Regions from separate parts of the Gottfriedia sp. NPDC058432 genome, predicted to be linked through region 2. Evidence: a T-box and tRNA genes for the amino acid it is inferred to sense, from the RefSeq annotation. Region 2 holds a T-box; the other holds one or more tRNA genes.

Region 1 (3,186 bases), on a different contig from region 2:
CCATTCATCAATCCATAATGTACTGGATTAATCGTATCTACTGGTATTCCTTTAGGTTCAGCCAGCTTCTTCATTTCTGAAGCTAGATAACGAACCTGTGGACCAAGTAGTAATACATCCGCTTTGGCTAAATTTTCTTTTGCCTCATCACCAGCAACAGCCCATATTGTTGCCTGAATTCCTTTTGCCTTAGCTGCTTGTTCCATTTTTGTAACTAGTAGACTAGTCGACATTCCTGCAGAACATACCAATAAGATATTCATCCTACACCTCCTCAATTTTCCTCATCGATGAAACGCTTACATTTTTACAAATAATGACAAAAGAATTACGCGTTACAAGGACAAGTTGTGAATCAATTTAAATATTGCAAAATCTGTGCCAATATTCTAAAAAATCTTTTTATTTGAAGGCTCAACAAAAAAAACCTTGAAGATCCAAGGTTTTCAAAACATAATATTTTTCCTAAAATAATAGTGTTTTATAAGTGTGTAATCATAATCAGTACTGTGTTTAAAAATTACACAGTAGTGTGTTGCGAAATACCCAATATAGGATATCTTCTAAGCTGAAGTGTGTCATTCAATAACACATTAACATTAATCTTCAACTGTTAAATGAGTTTTACAAAATTCGAATACTTCTTTTTCTTCATCTTCTTCCAAATCAAAATCTAAATACTGATTTGATTCAGCTTCATACAAGTCATATTTAATTAATTTCGACTCGTCACCATTTACTCCGAAAAGCGCTTTCATGTATATACCTTTTTCATTATATAATTCATCATCCTCTGGTACATTGATATAAAGAATAAACTCATATCGATCACCTTCAATGATACCAAATGGATCTTTTATTTCTTCTACAGTGTATTCTGTAATCGTTAACACAAAAACATTCCCTTCAATTATAATATGTACTATTATACACAAAGAAATGAACAAAAAGAAAGACGCCTGCCGCAGCAGACGTCTTGATGCGTTTGAGGCGAGAGACCGGGCGGCCACATCCGCGCGTTTAGCTTGCGCATATCTCTCGTCTTACTCAAATTAGCTCATCGCAAAGAGTAATATAACATATATTTAGAAAAAGGGAAAGAGGAAAAAAATAGAAGTAGCAAAAGAATCGATTAATTTTATAAAAATAAAATCACTCGGCTCTTTTTATAGTAAATTTAAAATGATTTTAAGCATTCTCTAGTTTAAAAACAGAATTTAATGATTTTTAGATCGATGCAGTATTTTTTCTTTTTAGATGTTGAGTACAATTTATAAGTTTCATTAAACTTTAGTTCTCTTTCCATTTCTTCTTTATTAAACCTTGCCATTTCCTCAAGAATCCAAGAATTCATTTCCATATGAATGACCTCCTTTTATTTACTTTAAATATATGAATTTAAGTAAAGGGAACCCATTCTTCATTGGATGGAGTTTTAGTACATCTTTAGTTGTAGGGAAAGGATAGGATTTAGGGCTGAGATTATGTGTTTAACTGAGGAAAAATAAAAACCGAGTGATAGATCTGTAAATTTACAGATTTTATCACTCGGTTTATTCTTTTAGCGCGCTCGACAGGATTCGAACCTGCGACACACGGTACCGGAAACCGATGCTCTATCCAACTGAGCTACGAACGCATGATATTTAAAAGGAAAATATGTATATTATTTTTGTCGCTCCAATCTAAGTAGGTAATTGCAAGGTGTGGCTCGATTGGTGCGCTGATATTTCGCTATGTAGCTTATTCGTAAGTTTATAAGAAAATCTTATATTTTATTATATCGTTAGAATGTTCTGACCGCAATGATTTAGGTTTCTTTTTGATTAGGAAAAAGAAGAAGATGCACTTTTGAATGGTTTGTGTGTGTTTTCTTCTATAAATTTTGATTTATACGTTTTTCTTTTTTGATTTGATGACTTGTTGGTACCAGTAAATGCCTTGAAACTCATCATCCTCTAAATACAGGGGACACCCTGAGATTATATTTAATTCTAATAAACTTTATTAATTGTTTTTTCAGAGGTTAAAAAATTTAGAACAAAGTTTAGATTAATAATTCCAAATGATTAGTTTATAAGTTCTTGTTTGATCTTAATTTATATACTATTATTTTACGCTAAGTAAAGGATATTAAAGTAGCTTTTTATCGTAAACTTTTTTCGTTGGAAATCAACATCACTCTACTCCTTTTACGAAAATTTAGTAATTTAACATGGCCCTGTTTTCAAACAAGAATATACTCGAATCATTAAGTTATTAGTTTTTTAACTAATCAAAAGAAAAACTACATAAAGTTACGTTTAATAATAGGAAAAGTCGTTAATGATGTTGAAGTATTAGATAAATAGATATGTTATAAAAGGTCAATATTTTTTAGTTAAAATAATACATTAAATATAGCATCTCTTTTATTTGACCTTTTCTGACCTTAAAGGTATTATTGTATTAATCATTCATTTGTTTTAAACAAGGAGGAGAAAAAATGAATTTAATTCCTACAGTTATTGAACAAACAAGTCGTGGTGAGCGTGCGTATGATATATACTCTCGTCTATTAAAAGACCGCATCATCATGTTAGGTAGCGCAATCGATGATAACGTAGCTAACTCAATCGTTTCACAACTTTTATTTTTAGCAGCAGAAGATCCAGATAAGGATATTTCATTATACATAAATAGTCCAGGAGGAAGTATTACTGCTGGTATGGCTATTTATGATACGATGAACTTCATTAAGCCTCAAGTATCTACAATTTGTATTGGTATGGCGGCTTCAATGGGTGCTTTCTTATTATCTGCTGGGGAAAAAGGTAAGAGATATGCTCTTCCAAATGCAGAAGTTATGATTCACCAACCATTAGGTGGTGCTCAAGGTCAAGCTACCGAAATCGAAATTGCAGCTAAGCGAATCTTGTTCTTACGTGATAAATTAAACAAAATTCTTGCAGATCGTACTGGTCAACCATTAGATACGATCGAGCGTGATACAGAGCGTGATAACTTTATGACTGCAGACCGTGCATTAGAATACGGATTAATTGATAAAGTAATTTCTAATACTGCAGCTATTAAATAATAATAAAAAACTAGCCGTAATTTTTCGGCTAGTTTTTTTATTAGAAAAAAAAGTTGGACATCCAACTTGTGAATGTCCAATTACATTAAATTTCTTCCCCAATAAAG
Region 2 (3,186 bases):
AGCTTTGTGCCAAATCGATTGTATATTTAGCAATGACAGATGGTTCAAATTGTTCAAAACTACGCGCTACTTTATTTGGGAACTCAAGTATATGTTTTATGATGTCCCAACTATATGAATCATCAAGCCCATCTTGTTTATTTAAATCCTGTGATGAAGCTTTATCTAATATTGAATTTGTTCTCGCAATGGAGTATTGTACATATGGTCCTGTCTCACCTTCAAATTTTAGCATTTGCTCAAGTGAAAATTCGATGTTATTCATACGATCATTTTTTAAATCTTGGAAAATGATTGCACCGACTCCAACCATTTTTGCTACTTCTTCTTTATTTTTTAATGTAGGATTTTTTTCTGCAATATTTTGACTAGCTAAACTAATCGCTTCCTCAATTACCTCTTCTAAAAGAACAATTTTTCCTTTACGTGTAGACATTTTTTTACCATTTTGTAGGATTAAGCCGAATGGTACGTGAACCATATCTTTAGACCATTCGTACCCCATTTTGTTCAAAACTGTAAATACTTGCTCAAAATGCAATGCTTGTTCTCCACCTACAACATACACTGCTTTATCAAAATCATATGTTTCTTTACGATAAAGTGCAGCTGCTAGATCTCTTGTAGCATATAGCGTAGCTCCATCAGATTTTCTAATTAAGCATGGTGGTAATTCCTTTTCAGTTAATTCAACAACATCTGCACCATCAGATTCGACTAAAAGGTTTTTTTGCTCTAGAAGTTCAATAACTCGGTCCATTTTATCATTGTAAAATGCTTCTCCGTTAAAGCTATCAAAGTTAACACCTAATAAATCGTATACTAACATGAATTCTTTTAGAGACTCATCACGGAACCACTTCCATAAGTGTAAAGCTTCTTCATTTTTTTCCTCTAATTGCTTAAACCAGCTTCTAGCTTCTTCCTCAAGTTGAGGCTCTTTTTCAACTTCTTCATGAAATTTAACATATAATTTTAAAAGTTCTTTTATTGGATTTTCTTTTACTTCGTCTTGATTACCCCAAAGTTTATAAGCAACAATTAATTTCCCAAACTGTGTTCCCCAGTCTCCAAGGTGATTAATTTTTATTGCTTTATACCCATTTTTTTCAGCTATTTTAGCAATTGAATTTCCAATCATTGTTGAACGCAAGTGCCCCATCGAAAATGGCTTTGCAATATTTGGAGAGGAACAATCGATCGCAACCGTTTTGTCTTCTCCAATTACTTGGTTACCATATTCCTTCCCCTGACCAAGAACTAATTCAATTACTTGCTTACTTACTAGCTTTTTATTCAAAAAACAGTTTACGTATGGGCCGTTTGCTTCTACTTTTTCAATTAAATCATGGTTAATCTGTGCTGCTATTTCCTTTGCAATTATTACTGGAGATTTTTTTAATGCTTTTGCTAATTGGAAACAAGGAAATGCTAAATCACCTTGATCTGCATAATTCGGTTTTTCGATAAGTGAGTTAATTTCAGTTAAAGTTAGTGATCCATTTAAAGCTTTTTCAATTTGTTCACTATACATATTTACATAATTCATTATGATCAATCCTCTCCAAAATATAAAAAAACCGTCTCTATCATAAGAGACGGGTTTAAATAATCCGCGGTACCACTCTAATTGTTCAAATATATTGAACCAACTTTAAAATTTGTTAACGAGGTCTTCCCCGGCAAAGTCCTACTATCAATTCAGACTGCTTCTCCGAAGTGCGCTTCATCTTATTCGCTCTGTTAGGCTTCCACCATCCCCAACTCTCTACAAGAATCAAAATAAGATTACTCTCTTCATCTAAAAATTTTCAATATTCATTTTTTCCATTTAATCATATCTAATGTAGAATTTCAACATTAATCTTTTTTTGAACTTTATGAATGACACCATTTGTTGACAACCTTAATAACATAGAAATTGAGGTGGAATTCATGAAAAAAAAAACAATAACTTTAAGCCTTTGTATGATTGTTAAAAACGAAGAAGCTGTACTTTCCAGATGTTTATCCTCTGTATCTAATATAGTAGACGAAATTGTCATTATTGATACTGGTTCAACAGACAAAACAAAGGAAATAGCTAAAAAGTTTACAAATTCAATCTATGATTTTACTTGGATCAATGATTTTTCTGCGGCAAGAAATTTTGCGTTTTCTAAAGCAACGAAGGATTATATTATGTGGCTAGATGCAGATGATATTATCACTGATGAAAATGCAAAAAAATTACTTAAATTAAAAAAGTCATTAACTAAAAAGGTCGACGCTGTCGGGATGAAATATCATCTAGCTTTCGATGAAAATGGTAATCCTAGCTTTAGTTCTGTACGCAATCGAATCGTTAAACGAGAGAGAAATTTTAAATGGATTGGATTCGTTCATGAATATTTGGAGGTTTACGGCGAAATTATTCAATCGGATGCCGCAATTATTCATCAAAAAGACAAAGAGTTTTCTGATCGTAATTTAAAGATTTATGAAAATGCGATTTCTTCAGGAAATGAACTAAGTCCTCGTGACAAATACTATTATGCGAATGAATGCGTAGATCATCAGCTGTTTGAAAAGGCAATTGAATGGTATGAATTATTTCTTGATGAAGGAAAGGGCTGGTACGAGGATAATATTCAAGCGTGCGGAAAAATGGCAGACTGCTATTTTAATCTAAACGAATTGGAAAAAGCGATTAGTAGTTGTCTAAGATCTTTTTCATATGATGGACCACGTGGAGAAAACTGCTGTCGTTTAGGATTTGTCTATCTTCAACAAGGTGATTTTACACGCGCTATTTCATGGTATAAACTTGCTACTCTTGTTGATGTTCCAACAAGTAGTCCTTTTATAAATCAGGCTTGTTACACTTGGTTACCTAATCTACAGTTATGTCTATGCTATAGTCGATTAGGCGATCAACTTACTGCTAGAAAATATAATGATATAGCTGCTAGTTATGTTCCGAATAATCCTTCCGTTCTACACAACCAAGAATATTTCCGCTCATATTTTAAAGACCAATAACTCACCCTTACTATCTTCTAACGTTTTTTTCCTGCCTGGATCCTATCTGTTTAATAAACTCTATTTTGATTGATAAACTAACTAGTTTAAGAAGAAATAGACATACAATCCCAAATTAGATGATCTGGAAACTACTATTTAATAAAATCAACATTAATATAACAT

What was found. A T-box is a leader RNA that pairs with one kind of tRNA and senses whether it is charged. The one in region 2 lies ahead of argS (arginine--tRNA ligase), so its partner is inferred to be a tRNA-Arg.
Region 1: it encodes a tRNA-Arg, which carries the amino acid that the T-box ahead of argS (arginine--tRNA ligase) is inferred to sense. The anticodon was not compared.

Annotation. Positions count from the first base shown of each region.
Region 1 covers NZ_JBHXLC010000002.1:181,741-184,926, reverse strand. The annotation lists gene ACFWM3_RS03180 (PTS sugar transporter subunit IIB) at 1-263, opposite strand, end outside; gene ACFWM3_RS03175 (DUF6509 family protein) at 600-893, opposite strand; gene ACFWM3_RS03170 (hypothetical protein) at 1,205-1,360, opposite strand; tRNA gene ACFWM3_RS03165 (tRNA-Arg) at 1,566-1,639, opposite strand; gene clpP (ATP-dependent Clp endopeptidase proteolytic subunit ClpP) at 2,486-3,079, shown strand; gene ACFWM3_RS03155 (HPr family phosphocarrier protein) at 3,165-3,186, opposite strand, start outside.
Region 2 covers NZ_JBHXLC010000001.1:272,593-275,778, reverse strand. The annotation lists gene argS (arginine--tRNA ligase) at 1-1,549, opposite strand, end outside; T-box leader at 1,592-1,813, opposite strand; gene ACFWM3_RS01425 (tetratricopeptide repeat-containing glycosyltransferase family 2 protein) at 1,936-3,021, shown strand.